3 regions of the Rhodoferax ferrireducens T118 genome follow, and region 3 is predicted to be linked to each of the others. Evidence: predicted binding sites of a transcription regulator. Region 3 holds the regulator's gene; each other region holds the start of a gene.
The links. Region 3 encodes sigma-54, which starts transcription at its own class of promoters, with help from an activator protein. Its sites were predicted from a motif close to TGGCANGNAANCTGCTTT; they were not measured.
Positions count from the first base shown of each region.

Region 1: a site for sigma-54 is predicted at 6,255-6,272, ahead of glnK (P-II family nitrogen regulator). Genes of this name have one in related genera too.
Region 2: a site for sigma-54 is predicted at 1,583-1,600, ahead of glnA (type I glutamate--ammonia ligase). Genes of this name have one in related genera too.

Region 1 is NC_007908.1:485,710-493,531, reverse strand. It holds gene RFER_RS02375 (tetratricopeptide repeat protein) at 1-535, shown strand, start outside; gene RFER_RS02370 (alkene reductase) at 816-1,880, opposite strand; gene RFER_RS02365 (SDR family NAD(P)-dependent oxidoreductase) at 1,919-2,812, opposite strand; gene RFER_RS02360 (LysR family transcriptional regulator) at 2,914-3,798, shown strand; gene RFER_RS02355 (ammonium transporter) at 4,241-5,794, opposite strand; gene glnK (P-II family nitrogen regulator) at 5,829-6,167, opposite strand; gene RFER_RS02345 (YifB family Mg chelatase-like AAA ATPase) at 6,425-7,822, shown strand, end outside.
Region 2 is NC_007908.1:3,279,337-3,287,158, reverse strand. It holds gene glnA (type I glutamate--ammonia ligase) at 120-1,535, opposite strand; gene RFER_RS15060 (competence/damage-inducible protein A) at 1,748-2,572, opposite strand; gene RFER_RS15055 (EI24 domain-containing protein) at 2,553-3,449, opposite strand; gene RFER_RS15050 (16S rRNA pseudouridine(516) synthase) at 3,478-4,221, opposite strand; gene RFER_RS15045 (acetate/propionate family kinase) at 4,298-5,473, opposite strand; gene RFER_RS15040 (bifunctional enoyl-CoA hydratase/phosphate acetyltransferase) at 5,484-6,905, opposite strand; gene RFER_RS15035 (hypothetical protein) at 7,003-7,440, opposite strand; gene RFER_RS15030 (PHA/PHB synthase family protein) at 7,430-7,822, opposite strand, start outside.
Region 3 is NC_007908.1:809,480-817,301, forward strand. It holds gene RFER_RS03850 (PsiF family protein) at 1-56, opposite strand, end outside; gene argS (arginine--tRNA ligase) at 204-1,901, shown strand; gene RFER_RS03860 (SPOR domain-containing protein) at 1,969-2,604, shown strand; gene RFER_RS03865 (thiol:disulfide interchange protein DsbA/DsbL) at 2,678-3,352, shown strand; gene lptA (lipopolysaccharide transport periplasmic protein LptA) at 3,539-4,180, shown strand; gene lptB (LPS export ABC transporter ATP-binding protein) at 4,180-4,974, shown strand; gene RFER_RS03880 (RNA polymerase factor sigma-54) at 4,988-6,580, shown strand; gene RFER_RS03885 (THUMP domain-containing class I SAM-dependent RNA methyltransferase) at 6,577-7,822, shown strand, end outside.

The sequences.
Region 1 (7,822 bases), 320 kb from region 3:
AGCCGAAGCGGCCATGCTGGATGCCGAGCGACTGATGGAACAACTGGCCGACAAGGTGAGCCCCGAGATGACGATGGAGGTGGCCAAAGCGCTGTTCAAACTGGGAAAAAAGGACAAGGCATGCGGCTTGCTCCGGGACCTGGTCAAAAACAACCATGAAGACGGCGAACTCTCCAGGCAGATCGGCGCCGTCTTTGAGGGCGAAAACATGGCGGAAGAGGGCCAGACCCTCATCAAGGCCTCGCGCAATGAAGTCATCGACATCAACAACCAGGGCGTCACGCTGGCCAAGCAAGGCGACTTCCAGCAAGCGGTCAAACTATTGCGAACTGCCGCGCAGCAGCTGCCCCATAACGAAGTGATCAGCGTGAACCTGTGCGGCTTGCTGATTGGCCTGATGCAACAAAAAGGCAAGACCGAGGACCTGGTTCTTGAAACCAGAGAGCTGCTCGGCCGGGTGCGCGAAATGAACCCGGTCAACCAGAAATACCGCGCCTATGCGCTCGCGCTGGCCCGTCTGACGAACGAGCACTAGCGCTGATTGATCGGTCGCTGAGTTCCCATTGCCAACATGGGCGTTTGAAATTTGATTGGCCGGGAAGCAGCGTTAGTTGACAGCCACCAATGCCCGGTAGCCGGAAGTACAAATTCACGATTTGAGGTGCCGACCAGCCGACCGTCGCGGACTTCGGCAACTTGCCCATGTTGACATCCAGAGTTTGGGGCCGCGATCGCGAATTGACGGTCCGCGTTACATACAACGGCCGTTGCAGATCATTGCAACGAGTCCACAAGCTGATGTCACTGCCCTCAACCTATTTTCCTCCAATCGTGCGGTAGTCGATGTAGCCAGCGTCGTTGCCGCCAAAAAAGCTATTGCGGTCAGCAATATTCATTGGTGCGTCAACCTTCAATCGCTCCACAAAGTCCGGGTTGGCCAGCACCATCTGACCGTAAGACTCCAGGTCAGCCAAGCCCCCGTTTAGGTCTGATCCGATCTGCTCGCGAGCGCGACCGGGGTGGTTCACCATCAAAGTTCCTGTCCAAAGTCTGCGTATATCGGCCAGCAAGGGCACGTCACCTTGGTGCATGATGTGCAAATAGGCAGGGCCCAGCCTGTTCAGTTCTGCCACCAAGTAGCGATAGAGAGCCGGTCCCTCGGGTCCTTCGTCAATTCCCCACAAGGTGGTTCCGGGTGACAACCGGATTGCAGTGCGGTCGGCACCGATTTCCTCAGCGATAGCTTGCGCCACTTCAATCGCAAAACGTGCACGGTTCTCGATGGGACCACCATACGCATCTGTTCGTGAATTTGAGCTGGGGGCCAAAAACTGCTGAACCAGATAGGCATTTGCACCATGAATCTCTACCCCGTCTGCACCTGCTTCTATCGCTCGCTTGGCTGCGAAACGGAAATCGGTGGTGGTCTGGCGAATCTCGTTCAGACTCAGCGCCCGCGGCGCCGGTGCTGGCTGCAAACCCGTGGGAGTAAACATTTGCGCGCCGGACTCAATCGCTGAGGGGGCCACACTCTGGCGATGGTGTGGCGTGTTGTCAGGGTGCGACAAGCGACCGGCATGCATGAGTTGAATGAATAAGCGGCCCCCTCGGTCATGAACCGCATCGCTAACGGTCCGCCAGCCCGCGACGTGGGCATCGGTGTAGATGCCGGGTGTCAACATGTACCCCTGCCCGTCCTCTGAGGGCTGCGTGCCCTCGGTGATGATCAGGCCAACGCTTGCGCGCTGCGCGTAGTATGTTGCAGCGGACGCTCCGGGAGTGCCGTCAAACTGCGCACGTGAGCGGGTCATGGGTGCCATGGCCAACCGGTTGCTCAAGGTAACGCGGCCAAGCTGAATGGTGTTGAATAGTGAAGTCATAATTTTCTCGTTTGGTTATGTAGAGTAGGCAAGTTGGGTCACGCGACTTGTGAATCGACAGCACGTTCGACAAGCGTGCGTGACTCCGTCAGGAAAGCCCTGATGTGGGCGCCGGTAAGACCGGCCGAAGGATGGATGGCCTGGCCTTTGTTATTAAACAAGGTACCTGTGAAACCATTGATCTGTGAATTCAACATGAGCGGGACAATGCGCCGCGCATACGTCTCCGCAGTGGGCGTGAAAACGCCGATAAGCCCCTCCAGCAGTGCAAACAGGAATTTGTTGCCGCCGAGAAGATTGATGCGAATGTCGGTCTTGATCAGCCCTGGATTGAGTCCATAGGTGTTGATATTGGGATAGCGCTGGGCACTATCGAGCACCAGCATTTCATTACCGGCGACCGTGTTCATGTGGGCACTCATTGCGCTATACGCACTCTCGGAATTGAGGTCTCCCAGCGTGCCAGCCTGCCCGGTGCCGGGGTAGCCCATGATGAACACTCGGGACTTCCGATGTCCTTTGGACAGTTGCACGCCTAGTCGATGCGCAATACCTTGCAGGATGACCTGTCGGCTCAAGAAGCTCACGGCCATATCGCGCTCCAATCCCTCTAATGTCTCCTGCCGCTTGCGTGCAGCAAAAATTCCGGTGGTGAAGATCACCAGATCCAAAGTCTCTGCTGGCAGACTACTGGCCACCCGTCGTGCCTCATGCATCAAGCTGAGGTCGGCTTGGACGAATTCGATGTTTGGCACTCCGGCATCGCGAAAAGTTTGACCGACCACTGTGACGTGTGCGCCATGTGTGGCCATCTCGCGTGCCAGCGCTCTGCCAATGCCACCGGTGCCCCCAATGATGGCGACCTTTTTGCCAGCCACTTCACTCGGGTTGAATCGTGATGCTGACAGTTGCAGCGATGGATCTTTTTTCATAAGAGTTGTTCCTTGTTTCGACGGGTTGAATTTTGAATTAACTTACCAGTAAGATAAAGATGGTTTCATGGGAATCATTGATCTATTTACGGGGCAATAGGATGGAGTTATTGAACGACATGGCGCTTTTTGTAGAGGTCGTCAACGCCAAGGGTTTTCGTGGCGCCGCTGATGCCACCGGGGTTCCCAATTCCACGGTGTCCAGACGCATTGCGTTGCTGGAGAAGGCCATCGGACTTCGACTATTGCACCGAACCACGCGACGCGTGGAGTTGACCGAGGCTGGGCGCATTTACTACGAACGCTGTCGACGCATCGTCGATGAAGCCCGGATCGCGCATGAGCAGTTGGGCGAGATGTTGGCCCAACCCAGCGGTGTGTTGAGGGCCTCTTTGCCCGTCGATTTTGCATCCATCTACCTGGCCCCCATCATCACGGAATTTGCGCAGCACTATCCCGGCATCCGTTTTGAGTTCGACCTAACGCCCCGCCGGGTAGACCTGATCACGGAGCCCTTTGACGTGGCAATTCGGGTGGGAGATTTGCCCGACTCCACGCTCATTGCACGGCAACTCGCCAGCATCAAAGCAGAGGTGTTCGCGTCACCTGGGTATCTCGCCAAGGCAGGCGAACCTCAAATCCCTTCGGATTTGTCAAAGCATGAATGCCTGGGTTTCCCCAAAGTCGAGCATTGGGTGCTTCAAAGCGGCGTCCATACGGAACAGGTTCCGGTCAGCGGGCGCTATGTGCTCAACAACGTGGGCATGTTTCGACGCTTGGCCACGTTGGATCAGGGGCTGATTCTGTTACCCCGTGCGGTAGTTGCCGAAGATATTCAATTGGGTCGCCTGCGGCATGTATTGCCAGGGTGGCATGGAAAGCCACAGCCTGTCTACGCGTTAACAGAGACGCGACTGTTACCGGCGAAAACTCAGCGGTTTATTGAATTTGTGCGGGACCGCATAGCAACAATGAGTGCAGTTTGACGGACCGGTGAAGGTTATTGCCGAGAATTCGCTGGGAGACCGTTGATGGCCAATCCGGAAATAGGTTTCGACGAAGTCCGGGCCACTTTGCCGACTTTCCAAGGCATAGCCGAACGGCAGGTTTAGAGGAGGCAAATCGAAAATTGCTGCACCCGCTTAGTGTCTTTTGCGGTCGCAACCTACCGCTGACGGGTTGGATGGAGAAAAAATCATCCATCGAACATTTAGCGGTAGCTTCCCGAGCCCACGAAGTCCAGCGTTGATCACTGTCGAGTGGGCTGATATTCAGGCACCGGCCAAAGAGGTTTTGACTGACCTCGGCTTTCTTGCGGAGCCGCACCACATCTGCAAAGGTGTATCCGGGCACGGGTTGCAAAACCTTGACCCGAAAAAAAAGCCCACCCGAGCCACAGACTCGGGTGGGCTTGCAGCGTGATCCGGTTTAGTTGCTGTAAGCGGTTTCGCCGTGTGACGTGATGTCGAGACCTTCGCGCTCGTCTTCTTCACTGACACGCAGACCGATGGTCAGGTCGACAATCTTGTAGGCAACGAAGGACACGACGCCCGACCAGACAATGGTGGTCAACACCGCTTTGGCCTGAATCCAGACTTGCGATGCAATCGAGTAGTCGGCGCTGGTCACCATGGTGGCAGTCACCCAGTCGGCCACATAGCCGGGGCCGCCCAGTGCGGGCGAGTTGAAGACGCCGGTCAGCAGCGCACCGACGATGCCGCCGACGCCGTGCACGCCAAACACGTCGAGCGAGTCATCGGCACCGATCAGCTTCTTGAGCCCATTGACACCCCACAGGCAGGCAAAGCCGGCCACCGTGCCAATCACCAGGGCACCGCCGACACCCACATTGCCCGCAGCTGGCGTGATGGCAACCAGGCCCGCCACCGCACCGGAGGCCGCACCCAGGATCGAAGCCTTGCCGCGCATCAGCGCTTCACCGACAGACCAGGCCAACACCGCCGCCGCCGTGGCGCCAAAGGTGTTGATGAAGGCCAGCGCGGCAAAGCCGTTGGCTTCGAGCGCCGAGCCGGCATTGAAGCCGAACCAGCCGACCCACAGCAAGGAAGCTCCCACCATGGTCAGCGTCAGGCTGTGCGGGGCCATGGATTCCCGGCCGTAGCCGATGCGCTTGCCCACCATGTAGGCGCCGACCAGACCGGCCACCGCCGCATTGATGTGCACCACGGTGCCGCCGGCAAAGTCGAGCGCGCCCGATTGCCACAGGTAGCCGGCTTTGGCGTTCATGGCATCGACCACGTCTTTGGCGCCGTAGGCGTCTGGCCCCATCCAGAACCACACCATGTGGGCGATCGGGGCGTAGCTGAAGGTAAACCACAGCGCCATGAACATCAGCACGGCCGAGAACTTCATGCGCTCGGCGAAAGCGCCGACGATCAGGGTGCACGTGATGCCGGCAAAGGTGGCCTGGAAGGCGGCAAACACAATTTCGGGAATCACCACGCCCTTGCTGAAGGTGGCGCCGTTGGCGAACGTGCCCGCCACGTTGTCCCAGATGCCTTTCATGAACAGCCGGTCGAAGCCGCCAATGAAGGCGTTGCCCTCGGTGAACGCCAGGCTGTAGCCGTAAATGAACCACAGCACGACGATCAGCGAGAAGGTGACCATCACCTGCATCAACACCGACAGCATGTTTTTGGAGCGCACCAGGCCACCGTAAAACAGCGCCAGGCCAGGCACCGTCATCAGGATCACCAGCAGGGTCGACACCATCATCCAGGCGGTGTCGCCCTTGTTCGGCACCGGTGCCGGCGCGGCGGCTGCGGCGGCCGGGGTGGCTGCGGCAGCGGGTGCGACTGACGCAGCCGGCGCCGCCGCTTCAGCGGGTTTGGCCTCTGCCGGGGCAGCGCTGGCGGACGCCGCTGCGGGCTCCGCCGTGGCGGCCGGGGCTTGCGCCAAGGCGGCCGAGCCACCAGCGAGCAGACTCAAACCCAGGGCAAAGGAAAGCAATAATTTTTTCATGGTAAGTTTTCTCATCAAGGTGGGGGCGAGGCGCTTACAGCGCCTCCTTGCCGGTCTCGCCGGTGCGGATGCGCACGACTTGTTCAACGTCATAAACAAAAATCTTGCCGTCGCCAATCTTGCCGGTGCGGGCGGCGCCCTCAATGGTTTCAATCACCCGCTCGACCAGTTCATCGGCGACGGCGGCTTCGATCTTGACCTTGGGTAGAAAGTCGACCACGTACTCGGCGCCGCGGTAGAGTTCGGTGTGACCTTTTTGACGACCGAAGCCTTTGACTTCGGTCACGGTGATGCCCTGCACGCCGATGGCCGAGAGTGCTTCGCGCACTTCGTCAAGCTTGAAGGGTTTGATGATGGCGGTGACGAGTTTCATGATTTCTCCTTGGCATGGAATAAGTGAAGGGTGCTCCGTGAATTCAGTTTCATCAGCTTCTCCGATAAAGTGGGTACACAAGAGTCTTAAGCATGGTTCATGCCACTATTTTTGCGACAGCGGGTGGTGATTAGCGATGGCGGTCGCCTTGGGTTTGCGCTAATATTCATGTATAAATAAACAGTACGCACATACTTGGTGCATAAACCAGGGCGCAGCACCAATTCGCGCCAGCCCTTTTTTGAAGAGGAATCCTGATGAGCCTGTCTTTGGTGCAAAGCCGTGCGCTGCTGGGCCTGGACGCGTCGGCGGTCACGGTGGAGGTTCACCTGGCCAATGGCCTGCCCAGCTTCACGCTGGTCGGCTTGGCCGACGTTGAGGTGAAGGAGGCGCGCGAGCGGGTGCGCTCTGCGATTCAAAATTCCGGGCTGGAGTTTCCCCACAACAAGCGCATCACGGTCAATCTGGCGCCCGCCGACCTGCCCAAGGATTCGGGCCGCTTTGACTTGCCGATTGCGTTGGGCATTCTGGCCGCCAGTGGCCAGATCGATGCGGCCCGTCTGGCGGGCTATGAATTCGCCGGCGAGTTGTCGCTGTCGGGCGAGCTGCGCCCGGTGCGCGGCGCGCTGGCCATGAGCCTGGCTTTGCACGCCAGCCGGGTGGTGACGCAACTGGTGTTGCCGCCCGGCAGCGCCGAAGAAGCCGCGCTGGTGCCCGACGCCCAGGTCTATAGCGCCCGCCATCTGCTTGATGTGGTGCAGCATTTTTTGCCGCAGGACGACAACGCGCCGCCAGCGGAGCCCGCGGCGGGCTGGTCGCGGGTCACGGCCGCGCCCCAGCCCGAGCTGGTACGGTATCTGGATCTGGCCGATGTCAAAGGTCAACTGGGCGCCAAACGCGCCCTGGAGATTGCCGCTGCTGGCGGCCACAGTCTGTTGCTGATGGGGCCGCCCGGCTCGGGCAAGTCGATGCTGGCGCAACGCTTTGCCGGCCTGCTGCCCACCATGACGACCCTTGAGGCGCTGCAAAGCGCTGCCGTGGCCAGCCTGGGCGGGCGCTTTTCGCTGGACAAGTGGGCGCAGCGGCCCACTTGCAGCCCGCACCACACCGCCAGCGCCGTGGCACTGGTGGGCGGCGGTTCACCCCCGCGGCCCGGCGAAATTTCACTGGCGCACCATGGCGTGCTGTTCCTGGACGAATTGCCAGAATTCCCCCGTGCCGCGCTGGAGGCGCTGCGCGAACCGCTGGAGTCGGGGGTGATCACGATTTCGCGCGCGGCAAGGCGCGCCGAATTTCCGGCCCGCTTTCAGCTGATTGGCGCCATGAACCCCTGCCCTTGCGGCTATCTGGGATCAAAGCAAAAGGTCTGCCGCTGCACACCCGACCAGGTGGCGCGTTACCAGAGCAAGCTGAGCGGCCCGCTGGTGGATCGTATTGACCTGCATGTGGAAGTGCCGGCCTTGCCGGCGGCGGACTTGCTGCAGGCAGCAGCCGGTGAAGCCACCGCCGTCATCCGCGCGCGTTGCACGGCCGCGCGCGAGCGCGCCATGGCACGCCAGGGCAAGGCGAACCAGGCGCTGCAGGGACAGGAAATAGACCACTATTTGTTGCTTGACGATGCCGCCGCCAAGTTTCTCAACCTGGCGGCCGCGCGC
Region 2 (7,822 bases), 2.2 Mb from region 3:
AAAGTTCAATCCACGCAAATGAAAAAGGACGGCAAATGCCGTCCTTTTTTACCACATTCCTTGTCAGTTGAGGACAGAGCTGGCTCGCTGCGCCCTGTCCCGCAAGGTTCTGTCGTGGTTTACAGCGAATAGTACATGTCGAACTCGATCGGGTGGGTGGCCATGCGCAAGCGCGTGACCTCGCCCATCTTGAGTTCAATGTAGGCATCGAGCAGACTGTCGGTGAAGACGCCGCCCTTGGTCAGGAAGCTGCGGTCAGCGTCCAGGCAGTCCAGCGCCTGGTCCAGGCTGTGGCAGACGGTCGGAATCTTCGCGTTTTCTTCTGGTGGCAGGTGGTACAGGTCTTTGGTGGCGGCTTCGCCCGGATGGATTTTGTTTTCCACGCCGTCCAGACCGGCCATCATCAGGGCCGCAAAACCAAGGTACGGATTCATCAGCGGATCGGGGAACCGAGCCTCGATGCGGCGGCCCTTGGGGTTGGCCACGTACGGAATGCGGATCGAGGCCGAGCGGTTCTTGGCCGAATAAGCCAATTTCACCGGGGCCTCAAAACCGGGCACCAGACGCTTGTAGCTGTTGGTGCCGGGGTTGGTGATGGCGTTCAAGGCGCGGGCGTGCTTGATGATACCGCCCACGTAGTACAGCGCAAAGTCGCTCAAACCAGCATAGCCGTCGCCGGCAAACAGGTTTTTGCCGTCTTTCCAGATCGACTGGTGCACGTGCATGCCCGAGCCGTTGTCGCCGACGATCGGTTTGGGCATGAAGGTGGCGGTTTTGCCATAGGCATTGGCCACGTTTTGCACCACGTATTTCAGGACTTGCGTCCAGTCGGCGCGTTGCACCAGCGTGCTGAACTTGGTGCCCAGTTCATTCTGACCGGCGCCTGCCACTTCGTGGTGGAACACTTCAACCGGAATGCCCAGCGATTCGAGGATCAGGGACATCTCGGCGCGCATGTCTTGCGTGCTGTCCACCGGGGGCACTGGAAAGTAGCCGCCCTTGACGGTATTGCGGTGACCGCGATTGCCGCCTTCGATCTTCTTGCCGGAATTCCAGGGCGCTTCGTACTCGTCGATCTTGAAGAAAGTGCCCGACATGTCGGTGTTCCAGCGCACGTCATCAAAGATGAAAAATTCTGGCTCAGGGCCGAAAAAGGCGGTGTCTCCCATGCCGGAGGCCTTGAGGTAGGCTTCAGCACGCTTGCCGACGGAGCGGGGGTCGCGGTCATAGGCTTTGCCGTCATTGGGCTCAACCACGTCGCAGCTCATGAACAACGTCGTTTCTTCAAAGAACGGATCAATGTTGGCGGTGTTGGGGTCGGGCATGAGCTGCATGTCGGAGGCTTCAATGCCTTTCCAGCCGGCGATCGACGAGCCGTCAAAGGCGTGGCCCGAACTGAACTTGTCTTCATCAAAATGAGAAACCGGCACGGTCACGTGCTGTTCCTTGCCCCGGGTATCGGTGAAACGGAAGTCAACAAACTTGACTTCGCTGTCTTTCACCATCTTCATGACGTCTGCGACGGTCTTGGCCATCAAATACTCCTGGTTGAATCGTTGTTGAAAAGGGTATGGTTAGGTGTCATGCAGTTTTTGTGCCAGTTGCGGCGCTGCGACCTAAGTGTCCAATACAACATTTTGCCCTGACTTTCAGTCGTTGCCGACCTCCGTTGCAGAAACATTACATCGCATCAATGAGTTTTAGCACCAATTAAGTGCGCTCACTTGTAGTTGCTGATTTGTCAGGATTATTTCTGCACCAATTCAGGGCCAAGATTGGCGTTAAGACGGTGCAGACCCGCCAGCAGATCAGCATAGGCCGGGGCGACCCGTGCTGGTTCACCCTTGACCCCCAGTTCAATGTGCCGTCCGTACTCGGGATGATCCACGCTGGGCAGGCTGAACACCTTGATGCCGATGTGCCGCCGCTCAATGTCTTGCATCAGCGGCGTCAGTGTGGCTTCCATGGCGCCAAACACAATGACCGACTGCTCGATCCAGGCGGCAGTTTGATGCAACTGCGGGTAATGCGTGTCGAGCACCCATTCGATCATCGGCCAGGCCATGACCGGAAAACCGGGCACAAAGTGCACCGAGCCCCAGCTGAAGCCCGCAATGCGGTTGTACGGGTTGGGAATGATCTCCGCACCGACCGGAAACACGGCCATGTTGAGCCGGTGCTGGTTGTCAGGGTGATCGGCCTCATAGACGCTGCCCTGTTCTTTGGCGAGGTCTTGCATGCGCTGGCGGATCAGTTCGGCGGCCTGGGGGTGCAGCGCCAGTTCAAGTCCGAGGGCATTTGCGGCGCACTGGCGGGTGTGGTCGTCGGGGGTGGCGCCAATGCCGCCGGTTGAAAACACCACATCGCCCGATGCAAAGGCACGCTTCAGTGTGGCCGTGATGCGCTCGGGCGAGTCGCCCACGTACTCGGCGTAGTCAAGCGACAGGCCGCGCGCTTTGAGCAGTTCGATGACTTTGGGCAGGTGCTTGTCAGCGCGCTTGCCTGACAAAATTTCATCCCCAATGATGATCAGGCCGAAACGGGGTGCTGCGTTAGAGGGAGGTGTTGGCATTGGCAGTTGGTTCATCCGGCAATGTTAGCGCCTGCACGTCAATTATTGTGGCGCCAGGCGTGGGCCCGGCTGCGACCGGGTCCGCCTCGGCGCGCAAGGCTTGCAGGGCGGCCAGACTGTAATGCGCAAACCAGAGTGACGACAACGCAAAGATCAGCGTGTAAAGCCAGATCGCCAGTGGCATCAAAATGACAAACGCCGCCGCAAACAAGACGCCTGAGGCCCACAACATGCTGGGTGCGGCGCCCAGGTAGCCGCAAAAAACGCCGATACCCAACAGCCAGCCGCGATGACGGCGAAAAATCTCGCGTCGCTCCTCGACACTGGCGTGTTCGGCCAGTGCATCAAACGCCATCACGCGATAAGTCAGCCAACCCCAGATCAGCGGCGGCAGCACCAGAATCAAGGGCGGAATCAGCCACAGCGGCAGGGAAACCAGCAAGGCGATCAAGGCCAGCCCGGTCGAGCCCAAAGACCACAGCAGACTGCGCACCAAGGAGCCACCGTGCTTGCGCTCGAGTTGCGGAAAACGCCGCGCAGCCACCAGCCGGGTCAGCAGCGGTGTCATCAACAGCGCCACGGTGAGCAAGGACAGCATCACAAGGATGGGTGTCACGGCAAAAATCACGATCAGAGGCGCCAGCGCCAGCTTGAGGCTGCCCGCGCCCACGCTTTGCAGCCAGTCCCAGACGGTGTTGACGAGGGTGGACGCCTCCAGCGCCCCGCGCACCCACTCCAGCGTGTTGTCCCAAAAGTAGTAGCCCAGGCCCCAAGCGAGCGCCACCGTCAGCAGCAGCGGCAACAGCGACAACACGATCACACGCGGATGCAGGCAATAGGCCACTGCGCGCCAGAAGGCATCGAGAAACAGGTTCATGACGCAAGCATACCGCGCGCTCGCAGCATCAGCCCGCGATGCTGGCCAGATCGGCCGCGCTCAACCAGCGCCACTGGCCTGGTGCCAGATCATCGGGCAGGCGCAAACCTCCGATTTGCGAGCGGTGCAAGGCCTCCACCCGGTTGCTGACGGCGGCCACCATGCGCTTGACCTGGTGGTATTTGCCCTCGGTCAGGGTCAGGCGCAGGTGGTGGCTGGATACCGCCTCGGCGGCAGCGGCGCGCACTGGTTTGGGGTCGTCGTCGAGCACCACGCCGGCCAGCAGCCGGGCCACCTGGGTGTCGTCGAGCGGGTGCTTGACCGTGACCTCATAGACCTTGGGCACGTGGTGACGGGGCGAATTCATGCGGTGGATGAACTGGCCGTCGTCGGTGAGCAGCAGCAGCCCGGTGGTGTCCTGATCCAGGCGGCCAACTGCCTGCACGCCTTGCACCGCGCCCTTTTGCGGGCGCAGGCGCAGGGCAGACGGCAGCAGGGTGTAAACGCTGGGGTAGGTGGAGGGCTTCTGGGAGCACTCGGTGGCGCTGGGTTTGTGCAGCATGACGTAGGCCTTTTCATGGTAAGGCCAGTCCACGCCCTGAACCCGCAAGCGCAAACCTTCCGCTATAAATTCAGTAGCTGCTTGCGTATATATGACGGGGGCTAGAGCCTGATTTGACTCATAAACACCGACCAATCCCTGCTGAATCATGCCGGCGCACACGCGCCGGGTACCAAAGCCCTGGGAATAAAGAATGTCTTGTAACTGCATGGACAGAGTATCGCAAAGCCGGCGTTGAAATGTCCTCAGTGCGGACCCACGGCGGCCTTAGAGCACACCGAAATCATCAAATCAGGCGCGCGGCTTCGCGCGCCGCCACCAGCCCTTCGTCGGTTGGCACCACCCACACCTGTACCCGGCTCTGTGGCGCATGGATGGCCATGATCTCGTTGCCGACAGCCTGTTGGTTCAGCAGTGGGTCGATCACGACACCCAGCCAGGCCAGGCGCTGGCCCAACTGTGCCCGCAGCTCAATGTCATGTTCGCCAATGCCGCCGCTGAAGGCCAACACGTCCAGCCCGCCCAGACAAGCGATCAGCGCGCCCGATTCGCGCACCGCCCGATAGGTGAACAATTCAATCGCCGCAAGCGCTGCCGCACTGCTGTCCGCGCGCAGGCGTCGCATGTCGGCGCTGATGCCGGACACGCCAAGCAAGCCGCTTTGCTTGTAGAGCAGGGTTTCCAGCCGGTCGTGGTCCCAGCCTTGCTCCATCAGGTAGAGCAGCACGCCGGGGTCGATGGAGCCGGTGCGGGTGCCCATCATCAAACCATCGAGCGCCGAAAACCCCATGCTGGTGGAGCAGCTGCGCCCGCCGCGCGCCGCACACAGGCTGGCACCGTTGCCCAGATGCGCCATCAGCACGCGACCCTTGGCCTGTTCGCTGCGCTCCAGCAGCACGCTCATGACGTACTGGTACGAGAGGCCATGAAAGCCATAGCGGCGTACGCCTTGCTCTGTCAGCGCCTGTGGCAAGGCATAGGTGTAATCCACTTCAGGCAGGGTGGCATGAAAGGCGGTGTCAAAGCAGGCCACTTGCGGCAGGCTCGGAAAGGCCTTTTGAAAGGCCCGAATGCCTTGCAGATTTTGCGGCTGGTGCAGCGGCGCCAGCGAAATCAAGTCGGTCAGCTCGTTCAAGATGGGGGCCGTGATCCGCACGCTGGCCGAAAATTTTCGTCCGCCATGCACCACCCGGTGGGCAATCGCCTTGATCGTGGGAACGGCAGGATCGCCTTGCAGCAAGTCGCCCAGGCTGCGCAGGGCCTGATCAAACGGATCGGCCGCGCGCTCAAGCTGGCGATGTTGTGCCCGGCCCTGAAAGGTCCAGTCCAGCACCGGCGCGCCACCGGGCTCCAGGCCCTGAATGCTGCCGGTGAGCACGCTGCGCTGCACGTGGCCGTCATACAAGGGATGGATCGAAAACTTGAGGGTGGAAGAACCCGCGTTGACAGAAAGTATGGCCATGTGATTCTCCTTACCAGACCTGGCGCGGCTGGTTGCGCCGTGCGTTATTGGCAGCTAATTGGGCTAGCAGCGCCGACGCTACCCGGTTCATGGGGCCGTCGGCGCGGCTGGTCAGGGCAATGGGCACGCGCGCGCCCAGCACCAGGCCCGAGCCGGAGGCACCGGCCAGATACTCCAACTGTTTGGCCAGCATATTGCCCGATTCCAGATCGGGCACGGCCATGATGTCGGCCTGCCCCGCAACCGGGGAGTCAATGTTCTTGATCTGCGCGGCGTGGGCTGAAATCGCGTTGTCAAAGGCCAGCGGACCGTCCAGTATGCCGCCGGTGATCTGGCCGCGATCGGCCATCTTGCACAGCGCGGCGGCGTCCAGTGTGGACGGGATGTTGGGGCTGACGGTTTCCACCGCCGACAGAATCGCGACCTTGGGGATTGCCACCCCCATGATGCGGGCGAAGTCGATTGCGTTTTGAATGATGTCCATTTTTTCGGGCAGAGTGGGGCGAATGTTGAGCGCGGCGTCGGTGATCAGCAGCGGCTTGGGGTAAAGCGGTATGTCAAAGCGAAAGACGTGCGACATGCGCCGCCCGGTGCGCAACTCGGGCCGGGCCAGCACGGCGTGAATCAGCTCATCGGTGTGCAAACCACCCTTCATCAACACCTCGACTTCGCCCTTGGCGGCCATTTCTGCGGCCTTGTCGGCGCCGGCATGGCTGTGCGGCACCGAGATGATCTCGACACCACCCAAGTCAATGCCCGCCTGCTCGGCCACGCGGCGGATGCGCAGCTCGGGGCCAATCAGCACCGGCACGATCAAGCCATGGCTGGCCGAGTCCATGGCGCCGCTGAGCGAGCCCTCGTCGCACGGATGCACCACGGCGCAGCGCACGGCGGGCATGCCCTTGCCCAAGGCCAACAACTCATTAAAACGGGCTTGCGGGTCATGCAACTGGATTTGTGGCAGATTGACGCGCGGCAGGCGCACCTTTTTGGTTGGCGCCAGCACCCGCGCCGTGCCGTACAGCACCCGCACGCCTTTCTGATTCAGTACCTGGCAATCGAGTTCGACACTCTTATGGAGGTCACTTTTGCTCACCACCTTGACCATCACCGTGAGCGTGTCGCCGACACGAACCGGTTGAACAAAATGCAGTACCTGCTCTTGGTAAATGGTGCCCGGGCCCGGAAACTGTGTTCCCAGCAGAGCTGAAATCAAGGCGCCGCCCCACATGCCGTGAGCAATCACACCGTGGAACAAGGTGTCATTGGCATATTCGGCATTCAGATGGGCCGGGTTGGTGTCGCCTGATACGGCGGCAAAGGCCTGGATGTCGGCCACCGTCAGGGTGCGCAACAGGCGGGCGCTTTGCCCCAGTGTTATTTCGTCAAAAGTGACGTTTTCAATCAAATCAGTGTGCGGTGAAAAATTCATGGTTGGTTTAACGTGGCGGGGAAAAAAGACTTGGGACCGGGCAATAGAAGGGTTGAGTCACGCGACGGCGTGGCGATTGGCGTGGCGGGCGTAGACCTCAGGACTGGCCAAACAGGCGTGCCAGGTTAATGCCGTCCACACCGGGTTTGAAGCCTCTGCGCTCCAACTGCTGCTCGGCCTGGACCATGATCTGGCGAGTGACCGTGACGCCGGTATCGTCGACATAGCGCTTTTCGACACCGTAGCGCATGACCAGCAGGCCGCGCAACTCTTCGCGTTGGTGCGCCGCGCGGTGCTCCGGGCTGGTGCTGGCGTGTGCTGCCTCGGCGTGCCCGGATGTGACTCGCCGCTCGTGCACGGCCGTCGGCGCGTGGTGTTCGCTCATCAAGCCGGCCACGTCGTTATCGTTTGCCAACGATACCCCCAGGGCGATGGCCAAGCGGGCAATGCGTGCATTGAGCGACTCGATGGATGCCTCCATTTGACGCAGACGCTCAAGTTGTGCTTCGTCCGGAGCGAGGGAGTCAGTCGGCATAGCGCGCCATCACGTAGTCCCCAGGCGCGTCGCCCAACACAGTGGCCGGGTTGATGGCGGGCGGCGGCACCGGCTTGCCGGAGCGCTCCTGCAACCAGCGATGCATGGCCTCCCACCATGAACCCTCGAACAAAGGCGCATGCGCCGCCCAGTCATCAGGTTCGGTCCAGGCGTGACCTTTTTCCATGCAGTCCATCTGGTAACTGCGCCCTCGATGTCCGGGCTCGGACACAATGCCCGCGTTGTGGCCTCCTGCCGCCAGAATGAAAGTGGTCTGGGTGTCGGTGAGCAGATGAATCTTGTAAACCGACTGCCAGGGCGACACGTGGTCGCGCTGGGTGCCCACCACCAGCAGCGGCGCACGGATATCCATCAGGGCGAC
Region 3 (7,822 bases):
GCGGCGCCCACCGACAGTGACAGGCTGATCGCGAGAAGGCTGAGTAGTTTGTTCATTGTCATTCCTTGAAGGATAGGTTTGGAAGGGAATCCAGACTGGATTCCAGCACACAACGCGCGAATTGGCAAACCCGCTGACGTGTTGTCACCAGAACTGCAGTCCGGTTGACGCAAGCGCCAACGCCGTCCCCGTAAAATGAAAGCATGTTGTCTGTAAAAATTGAATTGCTCGAAGCGCTGCACCAAGCGCTTGAAAAATTGTCCCCCGGCGCGGGGTCCAAAGCCGTTTTTGAGTCGCCCAAAGTCGCCGCCCATGGCGACTTGGCCACGACGGCTGCCATGCAGCTGGCCAAGCCGCTCAAGCTCAACCCGCGCCAGTTGGCGGAAAACCTGCGCGCTGAATTGCTGGTGCGCGCACCGTTTGAGCGCTGGGTCGAGGCGATTGATATCGCCGGCCCCGGTTTCATCAACATCAAACTCAAGCCCGAGGCGAAACAGCAAACCGTGCGCGAGGTGTTGTCGCAGGGCCAGCAGTTTGGCAGCCAGCCCGGCACGGGTAAACGCATGCTGGTGGAGTTTGTCTCGGCCAATCCGACCGGCCCCCTGCATGTCGGCCACGGCCGCCAGGCCGCCCTGGGCGATGCCATTTGCAACCTGTACCAGACCCAGGGCTGGGCGGTGTACCGTGAGTTTTATTACAACGACGCCGGGGTGCAGATTGGCACCTTGGCCAGCAGCACCCAGTTGCGCGCCCGCGGCTTCAAGCCGGGCGACCCCGAGTGGCCCAGTGGCGAGAACGCCGCTGCCTACAACGGCGATTACATCGCCGACATTGCCGCTGACTATCTGGCCAAAAAGACGGTTCATTCTGACGACCGTGCGTTCACCGCCTCCGGCGACGTGGAGGCGCTGGACGACATCCGGCTGTTCGCGGTGGCCTATCTGCGCCATGAGCAGGATCTGGACCTGAAAGCGTTCGCCGTCCATTTTGACAACTACTACCTGGAGTCGAGCCTGTACCTGAGCGGCAAGGTCGATGACGTGGTGAAAAGATTGCATGACGCCGGCAAGACCTACGAGCATGACGGCGCCCTCTGGCTCAAGTCCACCGAGTATGGCGACGACAAGGACCGCGTCATGCGCAAGGGTGATGGCAGCTACACCTACTTTGTGCCGGATGTGGCCTATCACATCAGCAAGTGGGAGCGCGGCTTCGAGAAAGTGGTCAACATTCAGGGCACCGACCACCACGGCACCATTGCCCGCGTGCGCGCCGGCCTGCAAGCCGCCAACGTGGGCATCCCCAAAGGCTACCCCGACTACGTGTTGCACACCATGGTGCGCGTGGTGCGCGGGGGCGAGGAGGTCAAAATCTCCAAGCGCGCCGGCAGCTACGTGACGCTACGCGACCTGATCGAGTGGACCAGCAAGGATGCGGTGCGCTTCTTCCTGCTCAGCCGCAAGCCCGACACCGAATACACCTTTGATGTCGATCTGGCGGTGGCCAAAAACAATGACAACCCGGTGTACTACGTGCAGTACGCGCACGCCCGGATTTGCTCGGTGCTGGCCGCCTGGCGCGAGAAGGAGGGTGGCGATGTGGCGAGTCTGGGCCAGGCCGATCTCTCGCCGCTGCAAAGCCCGCAAGCACTGGCGCTGCTGCTGTTGCTGGCCAAATACCCCGAGATGCTGACGGCGGCGGCGGCCGGTTTTGCACCGCATGACGTCACGTTCTATCTGCGCGAGCTCGCCGCCTGCTACCACAGTTATTACGATGCGGAACGTATTCTGGTGGATGACGATCTGATCAAGCGCGCCCGGTTGGCGCTGGTCGCGGCCACCGCACAGGTGTTGCACAATGGACTGGCTGTGCTGGGCGTGAGTGCCCCGCAGAAAATGTAATTCAATAGCCTTGGGGACAGACCTTCAGCTCTGTCCCCAACTGATTAGAAAGCAGAAAGTGCAACGCATGAAACAACAACGCGGTGGAACCATTTTGGGGTTCATCATTGGAGTCGTGGTGGGTCTCGGGGCAGCGCTGGCCGTTGCGGTTTACGTCACCAAGGTTCCCATTCCGTTCATCAACAAGGGCCAAAGTCGTTCGGCGGATCAGGATGTGGCCGAGTCCCAAAGAAACAAGAACTGGGACCCCAACGCACCCTTGTATGGCAAGAACCCGGCCAAACCGGTAGAGCCCGCCAAGGCAGAAACACAGACGGGCGCCGACACCGGTGCCGGTGCCGCGCCAGTGCAAGTGCCAGCGCCAGCGCCAGCGCCAACTGCCAAAGGCAAGGAGATCAAACCAGCCGTGTCTGCCGATCCCCTGGGTGATCTGGCCCAGGCGCGCGCCGGCGCCGCGGTGGCCGAACCGTTCTCCTACTTTGTTCAAATTGGGGCTTTCCGTACCGCTGAAGACGCTGAAAGCCAGCGCGCCAGGTTGTCTCTTGGTGGTGTACAAGCCAAAGTGAGCGAGCGTGAGCAGTCGGGTCGGACGGTGTTTCGGGTCCGCGTTGGACCGTTCGGTAAAAAGGAAGAGGCCGATCAGGCCAAGGAAAAACTCGATGCTGCCGGTTATGACACCGCGCTGGTGCGGGTAGCGCGCTAGCGCACTGTGCGGTCGAGGCGTTGAACTATTGCCGATCTGCCCGGTCCCACTACTTTTTTTGGAGTGATTAAAGATGAAGCGTCGTGATTTTTCCTTTACCTGTGGCGCAGCGCTGGCTGCCAGTGCCTTGGTGCTGCCAACAGCACGGGCTCAGACCACCGCCCCGGCCCAGGTTCAGGGCAAGAAGCCTGAATTGGGCACAGACTATCTGCAGTTGGACAAACGCGCGGCGGTCGAAGCCCCGGCGGGGAAAATTGAAGTCGTCGAATTTTTCTGGTACAGCTGCCCGCACTGCAACGCTTTTGAGCCAACCTTTGATGCCTGGAGCAAGCGTGTGCCCAAGGATGTGGTGGTGCGCCGGGTGCCGATCGCTTTCCGGCCTGACTTTGCACCGCAGCAGCGCCTGTTCTATGCGTTGGAGGCGATGGGCTTGCTCGATCAGCTGCACCGCAAAGTGTTTGCCGCCATCCACAGTGAAAAGCAAAGCCTGGCCACGGGCGAGGCGATTGTCGATTGGGTCGCCAAACAGGGTGTGGATAAAGCCAAGTTCCTGGAGAGTTTCAACTCGTTTTCAGTCTCGACCAAGACCAGCCGAGCCACCCAGCTGCAAAACGCCTACAAGGTCGAGGGTGTGCCTGCGCTGGGTGTGGGCGGGCGTTTCTACACCGATGGTTCGCTGGCCAAGAGCATGGAGCGTTCGCTGCAGGTGGTTGAGTTCCTGATCGCGCAAGTTCGCAGCGGCCGATAAATCAATCGTTTTGACCCAAAGGGCTGGCGCCCTGATCCAGGCGATCAGGGTGCCCGGTGCCTGTGCACGAGGCATGTGTGATCCTGCGTGCTTTGTTTTCCCTCTCTCAGTGTGCGGCGTGGGGCAAGAACGGCTTCTGATCGTTACAATGAAAAGACGAGAATTTAATGCAAGATTCATGCCTTTATGAAACTATCACTTTCCACTGTGCTTTTGCTGGCGGCCCTGGCGCCGGGTGCAAGCCTGGTTCGAGCTGAACAAGCCGACCGCAACAAGCCCATGAATGTGGAAGCCGATGCCTTGCGTTATGACGACGCCAAGAAAACCAGCGTGTTTACCGGCCGTGTCGTGTTGACCAAAGGCTCGATTCTGATCCGGGGCGCCCGCATTGAAGTGCGCCAGGACCCCGAAGGCAACCAGTATGGCCTGGTCACGGCCGAGCCCGGCAAACTCGCGTCTTTCCGTCAAAAGCGGGAAGGGCTGGATGAGTTTATTGAGGGCCAGGGCGAAAGCATCGAATACGACAGCCGTGCCGACACCGTGAAATTCAACAAGCAGGCGCAATTGCGCCGTTACCTGGGCGCGACGCTGAACGACGAGATGAGCGGCGGCGTGATTGTTTACAACAACAGCACCGACGTGTTCACCGTTGATGGCGGTGTGGCCCAAGGAGCGCCGAGCGCGACAGGCGGCCGCGTGCGTGCCATGCTGACGCCGAAACCCAATGCCGCCGCAGCGGCAGCGGCGGCAACGGCGCCCGCCAATGCAGCTTCAGCGCCAGCCGATGCGCTGCGCGCCACCACGACGCTGGGCGGGGATAAGAAGTGATGCCAGACAATCTTGTCCGCCCAGCCCAGTTGCGCAGCGATGGCGCCCAGTGCGAGAGTCGACTCGAAGTCAGCCACCTGCAGAAGTTCTACGGCAGTCGCCAGGTGGTCAAAGACGTGTCGCTGGTGGTCTGCAAGGGCGAGGTGGTCGGTTTGCTGGGGCCCAACGGCGCCGGCAAAACGACATCCTTCTACATGATTGTCGGCCTGGTGCATGCCAGCGCGGGTGACATCAAGATCGATGGTCAGTCGGTTGAGCGCATGCCGATTCACAAGCGTGCCCGGCTGGGCTTGAGCTACCTGCCGCAAGAGGCGTCCATTTTTCGCAAGCTCAACGCAGAAGACAATGTGCGGGCGGTTTTGGAGCTGCAGCATGACGAATCCGGCCAGCCGCTGAGCAAGGACGAAATTGAAAAACGACTGACCGCCTTGCTGCAGGACCTGCGCGTGGAGCACCTGCGGGAAACCCCGGCGCTGGCTCTGTCCGGTGGTGAACGCCGCCGGGTCGAGATTGCGCGCGCACTGGCCACGCAGCCGCGTTTCATTCTGCTCGACGAGCCGTTTGCCGGGATCGACCCGATTGCCGTGATCGAGATCCAGCGCATCATCAGCTTCCTGAAGAACCGCGGCATCGGGGTGCTGATCACCGACCACAACGTGCGCGAAACGCTGGGTATTTGCGACCACGCCTACATCATCAGCGATGGCAGCGTGCTGGCCCAGGGCACCCCGGCCGAGATCGTCAACGATGCTGAAGTGCGCCGGGTCTATCTCGGCGAGCACTTCAAGATGTAAACATGTTGACCCCATGAAACAAGGCCTTTCCCTTCGGGTTTCGCAGCATCTGGCGCTGACGCCACAGTTGCAGCAGTCGATCCGCTTGCTGCAACTCTCCACGCTGGAGCTCAGCGCGGAGGTGGACCAGATGCTCGATGACAACCCGTTTCTGGAGATGACGGCAGACGAGTCGCCGCGTGAGGAATTTGGTCTGGCGCAGGCTGACACACCGGTCCGGGGTGATGACCTCGACGCTGAACGTGCTACAAGTTCGGTAGCTGACTATCCAACAGAGACGAGGGCTACAGCCGAGAATGATTCAAATGATTCGCCGCTCTCGGCGGACGATGCGCAGAGTTGGGAGGGCGACGGCAGCGCCTCCTTGGCGCCCGATGACAGCGAGTGGGGCGGTGACGCCAAAGCCCGCAGCAACAACCTCAACGGCGATGACGACGCCGATGTGACCGAGCTGGCGCGCACCCAGGTGTCGCTGCAAAGCCACCTGCACGCGCAGGCGCTGGCCTTGCGCCTGAGTGCCGAGGATCGCGCCGCCTTGCAGTTCTTGATCGAGTCGCTTAATGACGATGGTTATCTGGAAGACACGCTGACCTCGCTCGCCGAGGGGCTCGCCGGCGGCGATGAGGCCCAGGTGGAGCAGCTGGTCCACCATTTCACGGTCGCCTTGGGGCTGCTGCAGAGCCTGGAGCCGGCGGGTGTGGGTGCGCGAGATCTGGCGGAATGCCTGAGTCTGCAACTGCGCGCCTTGCAGCAGCTGGAGCGGCTAGAGCCGGCCCGCGCCGCCACCGTGCAGGTGGCGCTGCGTATTTGTGCCCAACCCATGGAGTTGCTGGCCCGGCGTGACGTCAAGCGCCTGATGCTGCTGTGCGACGCGACGGATGCTGCCGTGCGCGAAGCCATTGCGCTGATCGCCCGTCTGGAGCCCAAGCCGGGGCGGCGCTTCGTGAATGTGGAGCGCAACATCGTGGTGCCCGATGTCCTGGTGATTCAAGTGGGCCAGGGTACGCAGGCCAAATTTCAGGTGCGCCTGAACACCGATGTGATGCCGCGCCTGCGCGTGCACGACATCTACGCCAATGCCATCAAACAGCACAAGGGCGGCGGCAACGATGCGTCCAGCTACGCCGCCCTGCAGCAGCGCCTGCAGGAGGCACGCTGGTTCATCAAGAACATCCAGCAGCGCTTTGACACCATCCTGCGCGTCAGCTCGGCCATCGTCGAGCGGCAAAAGAGTTTTTTCATGCATGGCGAACTCGCCATGCGCCCGCTGGTGCTGCGTGAGATTGCCGAAGAGCTCGGTCTGCACGAGTCCACCATCAGCCGCGTGACCACCGCCAAATACATGGCGACCCCGTTTGGCACCTTCGAGCTCAAGTATTTCTTTGGCTCCGGCCTGGGCACCGAGTCGGGTGGCAATGCGTCGAGCACGGCGGTGCGGGCCTTGATCAAACAATTTATCAGCGCCGAGAGCCCGGCCAAGCCGCTCAGTGACCACCAGTTGTCCGAGATGCTCAAAGAGCAGGGCATCGAATGCGCCCGCCGCACCGTGGCCAAATACCGCGAGGGGCTGCGCATCGCTCCCGCGAGCTTAAGGAAAGCCTTGTGAACCAACTGCAACTCTTCTTGCCCTGCGCCGCTGGCGTGGAAGACTACCTGGCCCCCGAGGTGCTGCGCATCACCGGCTTGCCGCCGGGCTGCGTGACCAAGCAGCGCGGCGGCGTGGCCGTGCGCACGTCCTTCGCGCACGCGATGCTGCTCAACCTCTACAGCCGGCTGGCGCAGCGTGTGCTGGTGCTGCTGTCGTTCACCGAGTACCGCAACGAACAGGATTTGTACCGCGCCGCCAGTGAGGTGGCCTGGGAGCGCTGGTTCACGCCGCGCGAAAGCATCAAGGTGGAAGTGACGGCGCAGCACAGCCCGCTGACCAGCCTCAACTTTGCCGCGCTCAAGATCAAGGACGCGGTGTGTGACCGTTTCCGCGTCACGGCGGGCGGCGTGCGCCCGGACGTCAACACCCAGTGGCCCGATGTGCGCATCTACACGCACCTGACCACCGACAGCTGCTCGCTCTACATCGACACCTCGGGCGAGCCCCTGTTCAAGCGCGGCTGGCGCGAAGACAAGGGCGACGCGCCCTTGAAAGAAACCCTGGCCGCCGCCATGCTGGCCGCCAGTGGCTGGGCCGATGGCGACGAGGATTTGCTGCCGCTGTACGACCCCTGCTGCGGCAGCGGCACGATTGTGATTGAAGCGGCCCAGATCGCCTGCAATATTGCCGCCGGCTCGCTGCGCCGTTTTGCCTTCGAGAAGTATTTGCCGTTCCAGCGCCCCGTCTGGGATGCTATAAAAAAAGAAGCTAAAGAGTCAGAAGTGACGAGGGCTCCAGGCCAAAAACCTATTATTTTCGGCAGTGACGTGGCGCACCGCATGGTCGACTTTGCCCAGCGCAACGCGCAGCGCGCCGGCGTTGCCGACGTGATCGAGTTTCGCGGTGGCGACGCCTTGCAGCGCCTGCCGCCGATTGATATTCCTGGTGTGATGCTGCTCAACCCACCGTATGGCGAGCGCATCGAGGTCGCCGGTGTGGCCAAAGGGGCGCGCCACGCGGCCAGCCAGTTTGAGGACGAAGAGGCCGAAGTGGGTCGTTTTGGTGCCCGCGAGCTGCCGCAGACGCAGGAAGGTGGCGAATTCTTCAGCCAGCTGGCCAGCCACTGGAAGAAGAACTACCCCGGCTGGAGCGCCTGGATACTCACGCCCGACCTGAAACTGCCGGGCAAAATGCGCCTGAAAGAATCGCGCCGCGTGCCGATGTGGAATGGCCCGATCGAATGCCGCCTGTTCCGCTTTG